DNA from 2 places in the Streptomyces sp. NPDC006339 genome. Region 1 is predicted to be linked to the other one. Evidence: predicted binding sites of a transcription regulator. Region 1 holds the regulator's gene; the other holds the start of a gene.
What was found. Region 1 encodes HrcA, which represses chaperone genes, less so after heat shock. Its sites were predicted from a motif close to TTNGCACTCNGNNNNNCNGAGTGCNAA; they were not measured.

Region 1 (8,743 bases):
AGGTGGACGCCTTCTCGGCGATCACCCACAAGGACGCCGCGTACGCGTACGGCGTGCGGCTCGTCGCCAAGCTGCGCGAGCTCATCCCGCGCCAGGCATTCGAGGTGCCGATCCAGGCCGCCATCGGCTCCCGGGTCATCGCCCGCGAGACCATCCGCGCCATCCGCAAGGACGTCCTCGCCAAGTGCTACGGCGGTGACATCTCCCGTAAGCGGAAGCTGCTGGAGAAGCAGAAGGAAGGCAAGAAGCGGATGAAGATGGTCGGCTCGGTCGAGGTGCCGCAGGAGGCGTTCATCGCCGTGCTGTCCAGCGACGACGCCGCGGGCGGCAAGGCCAAGAAGTAGCTGCCGCTTGCACCGAACGGGTCTGCGCGCCGGTCGCGCGCAGACCCGTTCGTTATATGCAAGCTCTTACGCGCCAGTCTTCGGAGCTCTACTCTGAAGCCGCTCGAAGGTTACTCACCAGTTAGTTCCGCACCGCCGCCGCCCGGAGGACGTCGTGAGCGACACACAGACCCTGATCGAGAACCGGCCGCCGTCCGTCGCGGCCCTCTTCCTTGAGCGCGTCGAGCGGACTCCGGACGCGGAGGCATACCGCTACCCGGTCCCCGCCGCCTCCGGCCAGGGACCCGACGACTGGAAGTCGCTCACCTGGGCGCAGGCCGCCGAGCGGGTCTACGGCATCGCCGCCGGCCTCATCGACCTCGGCGTCGCACCGGAGGAGCGGGTCGCCCTCGCCTCCTCGACCCGCGTCGAGTGGATCCTCGCCGACCTCGGCGTCATGTGCGCCGGCGCCGCCGTCACCACGGTCTACCCGCAGACCAACGCCGAGGAGTCGGCCTTCATCCTCTCCGACTCCGACTCGCGCGTCCTCATCGCGGAGAACGCCGCCCAGCTCGCCAAGGCCGTCGAGCGCCGCGCCGACCTGCCCCAGCTCCACCACGTCGTCGTCATCGACCCCGAGGGCGCCGACACCTCCGACGAGTGGGTGCTCACCCTCGCCGAGCTGGAGGCGCGCGGCAAGGCGTACCTGGAGAAGCACCCCGAGATCGTCAAGGAGCGGGTCGGCGCGATCACCAAGGATCAGCTCGCCACCCTCATCTACACCTCGGGCACCACCGGCCGCCCCAAGGGCGTCCGCCTCCCGCACGACAACTGGTCGTACATGGCCAAGGCCATCGCCGCCACCGGCCTGGTCACCCAGGACGACGTGCAGTACCTGTGGCTGCCGCTCGCCCACGTCTTCGGCAAGGTGCTCACCTCCGGCCAGATCGAGGTCGGCCACGTCACCGCCGTCGACGGCCGGATCGACAAGATCATCGTGAACCTGCCGGTCGTGCAGCCCACCTACATGGCCGCCGTCCCCCGCATCTTCGAGAAGGTCTACAACGGCGTCGCCGCCAAGGCCCGCGAGGGCGGCGCGGCGAAGTACAAGATCTTCCAGTGGGCGGCCGGCGTCGCCCGCGAGTACGCCAAGGTCACCCAGGACAACTTCCGCCGCACCGGCACCGCCTCCGCGCCCTTCGGCCTCACCGCCAAGCACAAGGTCGCCGACGCGCTCGTCTACAAGAAGCTCCGCGAGGCGTTCGGCGGCCGGCTGCGCGCCGCCGTCTCCGGCTCGGTCGCCCTCGCCCCCGAGATCGGCTACTTCTTCTCCGGCGCCGGCATCCACATCCTGGAGGGCTACGGCCTCACGGAGTCCTCCGCGGCCTCCTTCGTCAACCCCGGCGAGGCGTACCGCACCGGCACGGTCGGCAAGCCGCTGCCCGGCACCGAGGTCCGCATCGCCGACGACGGCGAGATCCTGCTGCGCAGCCCCGGCATCATGGAGGGCTACCACGGTCTGCCGGAGAAGACCGCCGAGGTCCTGGAGCCGGACGGCTGGTTCCACACCGGTGACATCGGCGAGCTGTCGGCCGACGGCTACCTGCGGATCACCGACCGCAAGAAGGACCTGTTCAAGACCTCCGGCGGCAAGTACATCGCCCCCACGGAGATCGAGGGCCGGTTCAAGGCCGTCTGCCCCTTCGTCTCCAACATCGTGGTGCTCGGCGCCGACCGGAACTACTGCACCGCGCTCATCGCCCTCGACGAGCCCTCCATCCTCGGCTGGGCCGCCGATCACGGGCTCGGCGGCAAGAGCTATGCGGAGGTCGTCGCCTCCCCGCAGGTCGAGGAGCTGATCGAGGGCTACGTCACCCGTCTCAACGAGAGCCTGCAGCGCTGGCAGACGATCAAGAAGTTCCGGCTGCTGCCGCGCGACCTCGACGTCGAGCACGGCGAGCTCACGCCCAGCCTGAAGATGAAGCGGCCGGTCGTGGAGCGGACCTACCAGCACCTGATCGACGAGATGTACGAGGGCGCGCGCGAGGTCTGATCCGGCGGCCGGGCCGGAGTTATCCACAGGCCGGACGCTCACGTCGGGCGGTACGGGACAATAGGCTCATGCCTTCCGTACTGCCCGATGGTGAGCCCATGCCCGACGACGGGGCGCTGCCCGCGCACGCCCTGCAGGGGGCCGGGGAGCGTCCGCTCGGGTTCTATCTGCACGTGCCGTACTGCGCCACCCGGTGCGGCTACTGCGACTTCAACACCTACACCGCGAGCGAGCTGCGCGGCGCTGGCGGCGTGCTCGCCTCCCGGGAGAACTACGCGGGGCAGGTGGCCGAGGAGATACGGCTCGCCCGCAAGGTCCTCGGCGACGACCCGCGCCCGGTGCGGACCGTCTTCGTCGGCGGCGGTACGCCCACGCTGCTCGACGCGGGCGACCTCGTGTCGATGCTGGCGGCCGTCCGGGACGAGTTCGGGATCGCCGACGACGCCGAGGTGACGACCGAGGCCAACCCGGAGTCGGTGAACCCGGCCTATCTGGAGGAGCTGCGGGCCGGCGGCTTCAACCGGATCTCCTTCGGCATGCAGAGCGCCCGGCAGCACGTGCTGAAGATCCTCGACCGCAGCCACACCCCCGGCCGCCCCGAGGCATGCGTCGCGGAGGCGCGGGCGGCCGGCTTCGAGCACGTCAACCTCGACCTCATCTACGGCACGCCCGGCGAGTCCGACGACGACTGGCGGGCCTCCCTCGACGCGGCGATCGGCGCCGGACCCGACCACGTCAGCGCCTACGCGCTCATCGTGGAGGAGGGCACCCAGTTGGCCCGGCGCATCCGGCGCGGCGAGATACCCATGACCGACGACGACGTCCACGCCGACCGCTATCTGATGGCCGAGGAGGTGCTCTCCGGCGCGGGCTTCGAGTGGTACGAGGTGTCCAACTGGGCCACCTCCGAGTCCGGCCGCTGCCTCCACAACGAGCTGTACTGGCGCGGCGCCGACTGGTGGGGCGCCGGCCCGGGTGCCCACAGCCACGTGGGCGGGGTGCGCTGGTGGAACGTCAAGCACCCCGGGGCGTACGCGGCGGCCCTGGGGGAGGGACGGTCCCCCGGAGCCGGCCGCGAGGTGCTGTCGGAGGAGGACCGGCGGGTCGAGCGGGTCCTGCTGGAGCTGCGCCTCCGGGAGGGGTGCCCCCTGGACCTGCTCCGCCCCCAGGGCCTCGCCGCCGCCGAGCGGGCCCTCGCGGACGGGCTCCTGGACGCGGGGCCGTACGCGGACGGGCGCGCGGTGCTGACCCTGCGGGGACGGCTCCTGGCGGACGCGGTGGTCCGCGACCTGGTGGACTGACCCCCGGCCGGCCCCGCGCCTCGACCCCGTGCTGGCCGTCGCCCCGGACCGGTGCGGCCCGCGCCCTGCTGGGGCGGCACCCCGCCCCGCCCGCCCGTGTGGGCATTCGTCCCGCTGGGGCGGGACGGGTGGGCACACGGGACGGCGCCCATGCGGGCGCGTTCCGCACCTGTTCCTGCCCGCACCACGAGTACGGCGCACTCGTGGTGCGGGTCAAAGCACCAGGAGCCTAGGCCCGGCAAGGGGCGCCGTTCCGTTGTGCCCACCCGTTCCGCCTGGGGGCACCCCCGGACGGAGTCTGGGGGAGGAACGAATGCCCACAACCGAGGGGGCGACGGCCCGGCAAGGGCGGGCACCGCACCAGCGGAACGAATGCCCACAACGGACAGCGGCGGAGGGCGGGCGCAGCGCCGGTGGGGAGGCCCGCACCGGGGCCCTACGGCGCCGTCACGAAGTCGATCAGTTCCTCGACCCGGCCCAGCAGCTCCGGTTCCAGGTCCTTGTAGGAGTGGACGTGGGAGAGGATGTGCTGCCAGGCCGCGCCGGTGTTTTCGGGCCAGCCGAGGGCGCGGCAGATGCCCGTTTTCCAGTCCTGGCCGCGGGGGACGGTCGGCCAGGCCCGGATGCCCAGGGCGGAGGGCTTCACGGCCTGCCAGATGTCGATGTAGGGGTGGCCGACGACGAGGACGTCGGGGGAGGAGACCCGGGCCGCGATGCGGGACTCCTTCGAGCCGTCCACCAGGTGGTCGACCAGGACGCCGAGGCGGGCGTCCGGGGCCGGGGCGAAGTCGGCGACGATGGCCGGGAGGTCGTCGACGCCCTCCAGGTACTCCACGACGACGCCCTCGATCCGCAGGTCGTCGCCCCACACCCGCTCCACCAGCTCGGCGTCGTGGCGGCCCTCGACGTAGATCCGGCCCGCACGGGCCACCCGCGCCCGGGCGCCGGGGACGGCGATCGAGCCGGAGGCCGTACGGGTGGGCCGCGCCGGCGCCGGGCGGGAGGGGCGGACCAGGGTGACGACCCGGCCCTCCAGCAGGAAGCCGCGCGGTTCCATCGGGAAGACCCGGTGCTTGCCGAAGCGGTCCTCCAGCGTCACCGTGCCGGCCTCACAGCGGATCACCGCCCCGCAGAAGCCCGTCGAGACCTCCTCGACCACCAGGTCACGGTCCGCCGGGACCTCCGGGACGGGCGCCGAGCGCTTCCAAGGAGGGGTCAGATCCGGGTTGTAGCTGCGCATTCGGGGGACGTTATGCGACGGAGAAGCGCCGTGCCAGTTCTTCGCGCTGGCGTCGTACGAACGTGGCGTCCACCACCGCCCCGTGCCCCGGCACGTACACCGCGTCCTCGCCGCCGAGAGCCAGGAGGCGGTCCAGGGCGTCCGGCCAGCGGGCCGGGATCGCGTCCGGACCGGCCTGCGGTTCGCCCGACTCCTCGACCAGGTCGCCGCAGAAGACGATCTCCCGCTCACCCGGGACGAGGAGCACCAGGTCATGGCCCGAGTGGCCCGGGCCCACGTTGGCCAGCAGCACCTGCCGGCCGCCCAGGTCGAGGGTCCACTCGCCCGAGACGGTGTGCCGCGGGGCGACCAGCACCTCGGCCGCCTCCGCCGCGGCCCGCTCGTCGACCCCGTGCCGTACCGCGTCCGTCCGCAGCTCCTCGCGCTCCCGGGGCAGCAGGGTGTCCATGCCGACCGCCCCGAAGACCTCGGCGCCCGCGAAGACCGCCGTCCCGAGGACATGGTCGAAGTGCGGGTGGCTGAGTGCGATATGCGTCACCCTCCGGCCGCCCGTGAGCTCCGCCACCTGGGCGCGCAGCTCGGCGCCCTGCGCGAGGGTCGCGCCGGTGTCGTACAGCAGGACCGCGTCACGGCCCACGACCAGGCCCGTCGTGGCGTCCCAGCCCGGCAGCCGGCGCCTTCCGACGCCGTCTCCGAGCCGCTCCCAGCCGAGCTCTTCCCATCGCTCCGTACGGGCGTCCATCGCGTGCTCATCCATACGACGACGCTATCGGGCTCGACCCCTCCGAGCCCGCCTCCTTGCCAGGAGCGATGGACACCGCCGTACACTGGCCGGGGGATTCCTGGCACTCGGACAGGGCGAGTGCCAAAAGCGGAGCAACCGGAACCGGATCGACACCTGGAGGTGCGCACGATGCTCAGCGAACGCAGACTCGAGGTGCTGCGCGCCATCGTCCAGGACTACGTCGGGACGGAGGAGCCGGTCGGCTCCAAGGCGCTGACCGAGCGGCACAAGCTCGGAGTCTCGCCCGCCACCGTGCGCAACGACATGGCGGTCCTGGAGGAGGAGGGCTACATCGCCCAGCCCCACACCAGCGCCGGGCGCATCCCCACCGACAAGGGCTACCGCCTCTTCGTGGACCGGCTGGCCGGCGTCAAGCCGCTGTCGACCCCCGAGCGGCGGGCGATCCACAACTTCCTCGACGGGGCCGTCGACCTCGACGACGTCGTCGGCCGCACGGTCCGGCTGCTCGCGCAGCTCACCCGCCAGGTCGCCGTCGTGCAGTACCCCTCGCTGACCCGCTCGACGGTGCGGCACGTGGAACTGCTGTCGCTGGCGCCCGCCCGGCTGATGCTGGTGCTCATCACCGACACCGGCCGGGTCGAGCAGCGGGTGATCGACTGCCCGGCACCCTTCGGCGAGACCTCCCTCGCCGACCTGCGCGCCCGGCTCAACAGCCGGGTCGTCGGACGCCGCTTCGCGGACGTGCCGCAGTTGGTGCAGGACCTGCCGGAGTCCTTCGAGGAGTCGGAGGACCGCGCCACGGTCTCGACCGTGCTCGCGACCCTCCTGGAGACCCTCGTGGAGGAGCACGAGGAGCGGCTCATGATCGGCGGCACCGCCAATCTGACCCGCTTCGGACACGACTTCCCCCTGACGATCAGGCCCGTCCTGGAAGCACTGGAGGAGCAGGTCGTGCTCCTCAAGCTGCTCGGCGAGGCCAAGGAATCGGGCATGACCGTACGGATCGGGCACGAGAACGCCCACGAGGGCCTGACGTCCACATCCGTCGTCTCGGTCGGCTACGGTTCCGGCGGCGAGGCAGTCGCCAAACTCGGCGTGGTCGGACCGACCCGCATGGACTACCCCGGAACGATGGGAGCGGTACGCGCAGTGGCACGTTACGTCGGACAGATCCTGGCGGAGTCGTAAGTGGCCACGGACTATTACGCCGTCCTCGGCGTGCGTCGGGACGCCTCGCAGGACGAGATCAAGAAGGCATTCCGCCGACTCGCCCGCGAGCTTCACCCGGACGTGAACCCGGACCCGAAGACGCAGGAGCGGTTCAAGGAGATCAACGCCGCGTACGAGGTGCTCTCGGACCCGCAGAAGAAGCAGGTCTACGACCTCGGCGGCGACCCCCTGTCCTCCTCCGGAGGCGGCGGGGCCGGCGGCTTCGGCGCGGGCGGCTTCGGCAACTTCTCGGACATCATGGACGCCTTCTTCGGTACGGCGTCCCAGCGCGGCCCGCGTTCGCGCACCCGGCGCGGCCAGGACGCGATGATCCGACTGGAGGTGACCCTCGACGAGGCCGCCTTCGGCACCACCAAGGACATCCAGGTCGACACGGCCGTCGTCTGCACCACCTGCTCCGGAGAGGGCGCCGCGCCCGGCACCTCCGCGCAGACCTGTGACATGTGCCGCGGCCGCGGCGAGGTCTCCCAGGTCACCCGGTCCTTCCTGGGCCAGGTCATGACCTCCCGTCCCTGCCCCCAGTGCCAGGGCTTCGGCACCGTCGTCCCGACCCCGTGCCCCGAGTGCGCCGGCGACGGCCGGATCCGCTCCCGCCGCACCCTCACGGTCAAGATCCCCGCCGGTGTCGACAACGGCACCCGGATCCAGTTGGCCGGGGAGGGCGAGGTCGGCCCCGGCGGCGGTCCGGCGGGTGACCTGTACGTGGAGATCCACGAGCTCCCGCACGACGTCTTCCAGCGGCGCGGCGACGACCTGCACTGCACGGTGACGCTTCCGATGACGGCGGCCTCGCTCGGCACGAAGGTGCAGCTCCAGACCCTCGACGGTCTCGAGGACGTGGACATCCGCCCGGGCACCCAGTCCGGCCAGTCCATCCCGCTGCACGGCCGCGGCGTCACCCACCTGCGCGGCAACGGCCGGGGCGACCTGATCGTCCACGTCGAGGTCCAGACCCCGACGAAGCTCGACCCCGAGCAGGAGCGCCTGCTGCGCGAGCTGGCCAAGCTGCGCGGCGAGGAGCGCCCGCTGGGCCAGTTCCAGCCCGGTCAGCAGGGGCTGTTCTCGCGCCTGAAGGACGCCTTCAACGGGCGCTGAGCCCCGTAGGCACGACGCGGAGAGGGCGGCTCGCACATCGTGCGGGCCGCCCTCTTTCCGCGGGCCGTCCGCCGATTCGGCGCCGTCACACCGGCATGGCACGATGCCTGCATGTCCACCGCACTGAGCGATCTCTCCCGGCTTCCGATCGTGCAGGCACCCATGGCGGGTGGCGCGTCCTGCCCGGAGCTCGTCGGTGCCGTGTGCGAGGCGGGGGCGCTCGGGTTCCTGGCCGGGGGGTACAAGACGGCGGGCGGGCTCTACCAGGAGATCAAGCAGGTCCGCGGGCTCACCGGCCGGCCCTTCGGGGTCAACCTCTTCATGCCGCCGAGCGGCCAGCCCGCCGACCCCGCCGCCGTCGAGGTGTACCGCCACCAACTGGCCGGCGAGGCCACCTGGTACGAGACGGAGCTCGGCGACGCCGACCAGGGCCGGGACGACGGGTACGACGCCAAGCTGGCGATCCTGCTCGACGACCCCGTGCCGGTCGTCTCCTTCACCTTCGGCTGCCCCGACCGTGACGCGCTGCACGCCCTCGACCGGGTCGGTACGTTCACGATCGTCACCGTCACCTCCGTCGAGGAGGCCCGCACCGCCGAGCGCGCCGGGGCGGACGCGATCTGTGTGCAGGGCACCGAGGCGGGCGGCCACCAGGGCACCCACCGCGACGACCCCGCCGACGGGCCCTCCGCCGGCAGCGGCCGCGGGCTGCTGCCGCTGCTCACCGAGGTGCGCGAGAGCGTCCGGCTTCCGATC
Region 2 (8,743 bases), on a different contig from region 1:
ACTCCTCGCTGCTGCTGTCCAGCGACATCACCAGCGACGTCCGCCCCCTGGGCGCGACCATCGACGACGCCGCCGGCGAGGCGTTCGACAAGATCGCCCGGGTGCTCGACCTCGGCTTCCCCGGCGGCCCGGTCATCGACCGGCTCGCCAAGGAGGGCGACCCGGAGGCCATCGCCTTCCCGCGCGGCCTGACCGGTGCCAAGGACCCCGCGTACGACTTCTCCTTCTCCGGCCTGAAGACCGCCGTGGCCCGCTGGATCGAGGCGAAGCGCAACGCGGGCGAGGAGGTGCCCGTACGGGACGTCGCCGCGTCCTTCCAGGAGGCGGTCGTCGACGTGCTCACCCGCAAGGCCGTCCGGGCCTGCAAGGACGAGGGCGTCGACCACCTGATGATCGGCGGCGGAGTGGCCGCCAACTCGCGGCTGCGGGCGCTCGCCGAGGAGCGCTGCGAGCGGGCCGGCATCCGGCTCCGCGTCCCCCGGCCGGGCCTGTGCACCGACAACGGCGCCATGGTGGCGGCGCTCGGCGCCGAGATGGTGGCCCGCAACCGGGCCGCGTCCGACCTGGAGCTGTCGGCGGACTCCTCGCTGCCGGTGACCGACCCGCACGTGCCCGGCGCCCACCGCCACGGCCACGCACACGAGCACGACCACGACCACGTGCACGAGGTCAGCAAGGAGAACCTCTACCCGTGAGGATCACCCTGATGTGGGAGGCACGCGCCGCCCGGGGCCGGGGCGCCGAGCTCCTGGAGTGGGCGCGCACGCGGGTCCTGGCGCGCGAGCCGGTGCGCCGCGAGACCTTCCGCGCCCCGCAGGACCGGGTCCTGGTGATGACCTGGTGGGACACGGCGGACGGGGAGGGGCTCGACGCGGAGCTGCCCGAGCTGCCGGAGCCGGACGCGGAGCTGATCACCCGTCCGGTGCACCGCTGGCGCTTCGAATCAGTCGGATAGGCGTACCGCAGGCAACCTTTCGTTCGAAACGGGCATCCCACAGCGCGTGAAGAAGACCCTCGCGCTGTGGGCGGCGCTGACCGCCGTGGCTCTGTTCGCGACCGGTTGCGCGGCCGCCGACGCCGACACCCCCGCCCCGACCGCACCGAAGACCGCGCCCGCCCAGGGCACCCCCGCGGCCGGGAACAAGGCCCCGCCGCCCCCGACGCGCGCGCCGCGGCCTTCGGCCGGTGGGGCCTGAAGCCCTTCGCGCCCGCGCCGCCCCCGCCCGCGGTCAAGCCCGTCGTCCGCGCGCCCGGCGCACCCGTCCCGGTCATCAGCGACATCCCCACCACCGACAAGGTCGTCTTCCTCACGATCGACGACGGCGCCGAGAAGGACCCCGAGTTCGTCGCGATGCTGCGCGACCTCGAGGTGCCCGTGACGATGTTCCTCACGGACTCCGCGATCCGCGGCGACTACCCGTACTTCGCCCCGCTCGTCGCCCAGGGCCACGGCCTCGCCAACCACACCCTCACCCACCCCAACCTGCGCACCCTCTCCCCGGAGGCCCAGCGCAGGGAGATCTGCGGCCAGCAGGACCGCCTCACCGAGCGCTACGGCAAGCGCCCGCGGCTCTTCCGCCCGCCCTACGGCAACTGGAACGAGGCCACCCGGGCCGCCGCCGCGCGGTGCGGGGTCGACGCGATCGTGCTGTGGCGCGAGTCCATGCAGATCAAGAACATGCAGTACCAGCGCGGCGACCGGAAGCTGCACCCCGGCGACATCATCCTGGCCCACTTCCGCGGCCCGTCCGAGCTCAAGGGCACGACGATGACCGAGATGACGGCCAACCTGCTGCGGCACATCCAGGAGCAGGGCTTCACCGTGGCGCGCCTGGAGGACTACGTCTAGGAGACGCCCGGAAAAAAATCTCCCGGCGGGTGTCGATGCGGCCGGCTCCCGTTCGACGTATGAGTGAGAGGCGGGGAACGGCCCCGCCACCGCACTCCGAGGAGCCACCATGCCCCGCTACCTCTCCCTCGTCCGCATCGAGGAGAACACCATCGACATGGAGTCGGCCGACCCCGGCTTCGAGGAGCGCATGGGCGCGCTGTTCGAGGAGATCACCAAGGCGGGCGCCATGGTCGACACCGCCGGTCTGCGGCCGACCGCCGAGGCCACGCGGATCACCTGGTCGGACGGGAGGCTGTCGTACACGGACGGGCCGTTCACCGAGACCAAGGAGGTCGTCGGCGGCTACGCGATGCTCCAGTGCAAGGACATGGCCGAGGCCGTCGAGTGGGGGAAGCGGTTCCTGGCCGTCCACCCGCCGCACTGGAAGGTCGGTCTGGAGGTCCGCGAGGTCGAGGAGATGCCGGAGGGCTGACCGCCGGTGTGCTGTCATGTGAGGCGTGACGGTGGAGAGCACGCTGGAGACGGTCTTCCGGATGGAGTCGGCGCGGATCGTCGCCACGGCGGCGCGGATCGTCCGTGACGTCGGCATCGCCGAGGAGATCGCCCAGGACGCCCTCGTCGCCGCCCTCGAACAGTGGCCGCGGTCGGGCGTCCCGGACAGCCCGGGCGCCTGGCTGACGGCCACCGCCAAGCACCGCGCCGTCGACCTCGTGCGGCGGCGCGAGACGTACGCCCGCAAGCTCGCCGAGGTGGGCCGGACGCTGGAGGAGGAGTCGTACGACCCCGAACCCTCCGGCCCCGGTGACATCGACGACGACGTGCTGCGGCTGATCTTCACCACCTGCCATCCGGTGCTGTCCGCCGAGGCGCGCGCCGCGCTCACCCTGCGGCTCGTCGGCGGGCTGCGCACGGACGAGATCGCGCGCGCCTTCCTCGTGCCGGAGGCGACGGCGGCGGCCCGGATCACCCGCGCCAAGCGGACGCTGGCGAAGGCGGGCGTCGCCTTCGAGGTGCCCTACGGCCCCGATCGGGCGGCCCGGCTGGGTTCCGTCCTGGAGGTCGTCTACCTGATCTTCAACGAGGGGTACGCGGCCACCGCCGGCGACGACCTGCTGCGGCCCGGGCTCTGCGAGGACGCGCTGAGACTGGCCCGGGGCCTCGCCGCGCTGATGCCGGAGGAGGGCGAGGCGCACGGCCTCGCCGCCCTGCTGGAGATCCAGGCGTCGCGGACCGCCGCCCGCACCGGGCCCGGCGGCGAGCCGGTGCTGCTCGCGGACCAGAACCGCGGGCGCTGGGACCGGCTGCTGATCCGGCGCGGCTTCGCGGCCCTGGAGCGGGCCGTCGAGGCGGGCGGCGCGGGCGGGCCGTACGCCCTCCAGGCCGCCGTCGCCGCCTGTCACGCGCGGGCGGCGACGTACGAGGAGACGGACTGGCGCACCATCGCCGCCCTGTACGGGCGGCTCGCCACCGTCGCGCCCTCGCCGGTCGTCGAGCTCAACCGCGCGGTCGCCGTGGCGCGGGCCGAGGGCCCGGCCGCCGCCCTCACGATCGTCGACGCGCTCGCCGCCGAACCGGCCCTCGCCCGCTACCACCTGCTGCCGAGCGTCCGCGGCGACCTGCTGGCCGGGCTGGGGCGCACGGCCGAGGCCCGGGCGGAGTTCGAGCGGGCCGCGGAGCTGACCCGGAACGAGCGGGAGCGGGCCCTGCTGCGGCGGCGGGCCGGTGAACTCGGCCCGCAGGCAAGGGAGAAGGGCCTGCCCGCCGCTGATCGACAGGACACTCCCACCCCTTAGGCTTGCTCTCCATGTCCTCGCGCATACCGATGCCTCCGCCGCCTCCGCCCGCCGAGATCCGGAACTGGCCCGACCGGGCGGCGCGGCTCGCCGACCGGGCGCTGGCGCTCGACGCGTTGGGGCGGCGGCTGCTCGGCGGCGCGCGGCTCGCGCTGTTCCTGGCCTGGTTCCTGATGCTCCAGCTCGGCTGGGGCATGGTCGGCGTGCTGCTCGCCTCGCTCGGCGGCCCGATCCTCGACCCGGTCACGATGCTCCTCGGGCTGATCGTGGCCGCGCTCGGGATCGGCGTGCTCGTGCCGGCGGTGTGGCTGACCGCGCGGTCCGTGCGGCAGGACCGGATCGTGCGCGAGCGGCTCGTCCAGTGGGCGCTCCTGGACCGGCACGGCCCCACGGACGCCCGGCTGCGGGCGCCGGTCCTGAGCGCCTGCTGGATGCTGCTGTCCGCCGTGATGTGCGGCATCGGCCTGTGGCTGGGCTTCGCCGTCCCGGCCGGTGTGAGCCGGGAGGGCGCCGTCTCCTACCTGGACGGCGGCTACGGCCTCGTCGCGTACGGCATGGGCGCCGCGCTCATCTTCTGGATCAACGGCCTGATCGGGCTGACGAAGGCGGTATCCCACCTCCGCCTTGCGCTCCGGGTCACCGGCCCCGTCACCCGCCGGCAGGACCCCCGATCAGCATCGTCGGAGCCCCCGCGACCCGCGTGAGCAGCACGGTCGCCGCGTGGGGGCCCTTCGGCTTGACCCGGCGGCGGATCTCCTCGGGTTCGACGGCCGAGCCGCGCTTCTTCACGGTCAGGTTGCCGACCTCCCGTTCACGCAGCAGGGCCTTCAACTTCTTCAGGTTGAAGGGGAGTTCGTCGGTGATCTCGTAGGCGGTGGCGTACGGGGTCGGGGTGAGGGTGTCGGCGGTGATGTAGGCGATGGTCTCGTCGATCAGCCCGCCGCCGAGGTCCCGCGCCACCTCGGCGACCAGGTGGGCGCGGATGACGGCGCCGTCCGGTTCGTAGAGGTAGCGGCCGACGGGCCGGACCTCGGGGTCGGGGAGCGTGCCGCCGGTGAGCGTGGCGCCGCCGGGCAGCAGGGTCGCGCGGCGGGCGCCGGGCTCGGTGCCGAACCAGAGGACCGCCTCCTTCACGTCCCCGCCGTCCGAGATCCACTCCGCCTCGGCCTCGTCGGGCACCGCCTCGTGCGGGATGCCCGGGGCGATCTTCAGGGCCGCGTGCGGGGCCTTGCGGGCCGCCTCGACCGCCCAGGACAGCGGCGGCGAGTACGCCTCGGGGTCGAAGATCCGGCCCCGGCCGCCGCGCCGGGCCGGGTCCACGAACACGGCGTCGTACGGGCTGGTGTCGATCTCGGTGACGTCGGCGCAGCGCACCTCGATCAGGTCCGCGAGCCCGAGCGCCTCGGCGTTGGCGCGGGCGGCCGCGGCGGTCAGTGGGTCGCGGTCGACGGCGAGGACGGAGATCCCGGCGCGGGCGAGCGCGAGGGCGTCGCCGCCGATGCCGCTGCACAGGTCGGCGACGCTGCGCACGCCCAGCGCCTTCAGCCGCTCGGCGCGGTACGCGCCCACGGTCGCCCGCGTGGACTGCTCGACGCCGTTCGGCGTGAAGTACATCCGGTGGGCGTCCTCCGCGCCGAACTTCGCCACCGCCCGCTGCCGCAGCCGGGCCTGCCCGAGGGCCGCGGAGACCAGCTCGGTGGGGTGGTCGCGGCGCAGCCTGGAGGCCACCGCCAGTTCCCGGGCGGGGTCGTAGTCGCGCAGGGCGTCGAGGAGGGCCTGCCCCTCGGGGGCGAGCAGGGCGGTGAAGGCGGCGAGGTCGGTCACCCCTCCCATTGTGGTGGTCGGGGCGGGTGTGGGCCGCCCGGGGGACGGTGGGCGCCCTCCGGTGGTGTCGGCGCCCCGGAGGGGCGTGCCGCTGACAGGATGCGGCGCCATGCAGCTAGTACGACAAAACGAACAGTCCCGCTCATTTCCCCGCTCGTCGCGGTCGACGCGGTCGTCGCGGGGTGTGCGGGTGGTCGGGGCCGCCCTGGTCGTCGCCGCGCTCGCCTCGGCCTGCGCCGAGCCCGGCGCCGGCGAGCGGACCGGATCCGGCTCGGGCCCGGCCCGGCCGGCCGCCGGCCAGCAGCCCCGCGCCGAGGCGCAGGGCGCGGCCGGCGCGCTCAACGCGTACGTGGAACGGGTCCGCAAGGCGCGCGCCGCCCGCGTGGCCGCCGCCAAGAAGTGGGGCCTGGCGCAGCCGCCGCTCGAAGCGCCCGAGCCGCCCGCCGTGAAGCCGCGGATCACCACCCGCAAGGGCTTCGAGACCGACGGGACGAACCTGCCCCCGGTCTTCACCACCGTGCCGACCAAGCAGAAGATCGTCTTCCTGACGATCGACGACGGCGCGGAGAAGGACCCCGAGCTGCTGCGGATGATGAGCGAGCTGAGGATCCCGTACAGCGCGTTCCTCAGCGACTACCTCGTCAAGGAGGACTACGGCTACTTCAAGAAGATGCAGGACTCCGGGGTGGCCCTGCACAACCACACCCTGACCCACCCCTATCTGCCGGGCCTCGACTACGCGGACCAGAAGCGGCAGATCTGCGGCATGCAGGACGTCATCGAGAAGCGGTTCGGCAAGCGGCCGCCGCTCTTCCGCCCGCCGTACGGCAACTACAACGAGGACACCCTGCGCGCGGCGAAGGCGTGCGGCGTCAAGGCCGTCCCGCTGTGGGCGTCCGAGGCGTTCCCCGACCACATGGAGTGGCGCGAGTGGGACCGGGACCTGCACCCCGGCGACATCATCCTCACCCACTTCCGGGGCAAGGGGGACTGGAAGGGCAGCATGCCGGACATGATCCGGCGGGTGATGAAGACGGTCACGGCCAAGGGATACGCGGTGGCGAAGCTCGAGGACTACGTGTGAGCCGGGCGCGCCGGCTCACCGCCGCCCTGGCCCTGGCCGGCGCGCTGGCCGCCCTGCCGGGCTGCGCGTCCTCGGTCGACCCGATCGAACGGCTGGGCCGCAAGGCGGCGGAGAAGGTCACCCCGCTCGTACGGAACCACCAGATCCGGCCGAGCGTTCCCCCGGATCGGAGGGAATCCGCCCTGCCGTTCGCGCCACGGGGTCGTGAATTGGCACTCCGCTTGACCGAGTGCTAATCGCGGTCATAGTCTCGGCTCTGGCACTCCCCACCGGAGAGTGCCAACACAGCGACGGGCAGGTCCGGCACCCGCGACGACGGATCCACCTGGTCGCCACCTCAGACAGTTAACCCCGTGAGATCTCCGAAGGGGGAGGTCGGATCGTGACGACCACCAGCTCCAAGGTTGCCATCAAGCCGCTCGAGGACCGCATCGTGGTCCAGCCGCTCGACGCGGAGCAGACCACCGCCTCTGGCCTGGTCATCCCGGACACCGCGAAGGAGAAGCCCCAGGAGGGCGCCGTCCTCGCCGTGGGCCCGGGCCGCTTCGAGAACGGCGAGCGCCTTCCGCTCGACGTGAAGGTCGGCGACGTCGTGCTGTACAGCAAGTACGGCGGCACCGAGGTGAAGTACAACGGCGACGAGTACCTCGTCCTCTCGGCTCGCGACGTGCTCGCGATCATCGAGAAGTAAGTCACCCCAAGGCACCTGCAGAGATGCTTTGAACTGCGCCCCTGACCCCCTGGCTTCTCCGCGGGCGTCCAGGGGCGCAGTCTTTTTCAACGATTTCCGAGAGGGCTGAATCGCTCCCATGGCGAAGATCCTGAAGTTCGACGAGGACGCCCGTCGCGCCCTTGAGCGCGGCGTCAACAAGCTGGCCGACACGGTGAAGGTGACGATCGGCCCCAAGGGCCGCAACGTCGTCATCGACAAGAAGTTCGGCGCCCCCACCATCACCAACGACGGTGTCACGATCGCCCGCGAGGTCGAGATCGAGGACCCGTACGAGAACCTCGGCGCCCAGCTCGTGAAGGAGGTGGCGACCAAGACCAACGACATCGCGGGTGACGGCACCACCACCGCCACCGTGCTCGCCCAGGCCCTGGTCCGCGAGGGTCTGCGCAACGTCGCCGCCGGTGCCTCCCCGGCCGCCCTGAAGAAGGGCATCGACGCCGCCGTGAAGGCCGTCTCGGACGAGCTGCTCGCCACCGCGCGCCCGATCGACGACAAGTCCGACATCGCCGCCGTCGCCGCGCTCTCCGCGCAGGACCAGCAGGTCGGCGAGCTCATCGCCGAGGCGATGGACAAGGTCGGCAAGGACGGTGTCATCACCGTCGAGGAGTCCAACACCTTCGGCCTGGAGCTCGACTTCACCGAGGGCATGGCCTTCGACAAGGGCTACCTCTCCCCGTACATGGTGACCGACCAGGAGCGTATGGAGGCCGTCCTCGACGACCCGTACATCCTGATCAACCAGGGCAAGATCTCCTCCATCCAGGACCTCCTGCCGCTGCTCGAGAAGGTCATCCAGGCCGGCTCCTCCAAGCCGCTGCTGATCATCGCCGAGGACGTCGAGGGCGAGGCCCTCTCCACCCTCGTCGTCAACAAGATCCGCGGCACCTTCAACGCCGTCGCCGTCAAGGCGCCCGGCTTCGGTGACCGCCGCAAGGCGATGCTCCAGGACATGGCCACCCTCACCGGTGCCACCGTCATCTCCGAGGAGGTCGGCCTCAAGCTCGACCAGGCCGGTCTGGACGTGCTGGGCAGCGCCCGCCGCGTGACCGTCACCAAGGACGACACCACGATCGTGGACGGCGCCGGCTCCTCCGAGGACGTCCTCGGCCGCGTCAACCAGATCAAGGCCGAGATCGAGGCCACGGACTCCGACTGGGACCGCGAGAAGCTCCAGGAGCGCCTCGCGAAGCTGGCCGGCGGCGTGTGCGTGATCAAGGTCGGCGCCGCCACCGAGGTGGAGCTGAAGGAGAAGAAGCACCGCCTGGAGGACGCCATCTCCGCGACCCGCGCCGCGGTCGAGGAGGGCATCGTCTCCGGTGGTGGCTCCGCGCTGGTCCACGCCGTCAAGGTCCTCGAGGGCAACCTCGACAAGACCGGCGACGAGGCCACCGGTGTCGCGGTCGTCCGCCGCGCCGCCGTCGAGCCGCTGCGCTGGATCGCCGAGAACGCCGGCCTCG

Region 2: a site for HrcA is predicted at 6,810-6,836, ahead of groES (co-chaperone GroES). Genes of this name have one in related genera too.

Annotation. Positions count from the first base shown of each region.
Region 1 covers NZ_JBEXQW010000024.1:50,577-59,319, forward strand. Annotated here, with positions in the region: gene lepA (translation elongation factor 4) at 1-344, shown strand, start outside; gene ABZ135_RS20530 (AMP-dependent synthetase/ligase) at 499-2,376, shown strand; gene hemW (radical SAM family heme chaperone HemW) at 2,445-3,677, shown strand; gene ABZ135_RS20540 (DUF3097 domain-containing protein) at 4,114-4,917, opposite strand; gene ABZ135_RS20545 (MBL fold metallo-hydrolase) at 4,928-5,659, opposite strand; gene hrcA (heat-inducible transcriptional repressor HrcA) at 5,831-6,850, shown strand; gene dnaJ (molecular chaperone DnaJ) at 6,851-7,987, shown strand; gene ABZ135_RS20560 (nitronate monooxygenase) at 8,099-8,743, shown strand, end outside.
Region 2 covers NZ_JBEXQW010000002.1:205,412-214,154, forward strand. Annotated here, with positions in the region: gene tsaD (tRNA (adenosine(37)-N6)-threonylcarbamoyltransferase complex transferase subunit TsaD) at 1-695, shown strand, start outside; gene ABZ135_RS02550 (hypothetical protein) at 692-955, shown strand; gene ABZ135_RS02555 (polysaccharide deacetylase family protein) at 1,022-1,849, shown strand; gene ABZ135_RS02560 (YciI family protein) at 1,959-2,324, shown strand; gene ABZ135_RS02565 (RNA polymerase sigma factor) at 2,350-3,645, shown strand; gene ABZ135_RS02570 (hypothetical protein) at 3,657-4,349, shown strand; gene ABZ135_RS02575 (class I SAM-dependent methyltransferase) at 4,294-5,478, opposite strand; gene ABZ135_RS02580 (polysaccharide deacetylase family protein) at 5,579-6,553, shown strand; gene ABZ135_RS02585 (hypothetical protein) at 6,550-6,789, shown strand; gene groES (co-chaperone GroES) at 6,936-7,244, shown strand; gene groL (chaperonin GroEL) at 7,363-8,743, shown strand, end outside.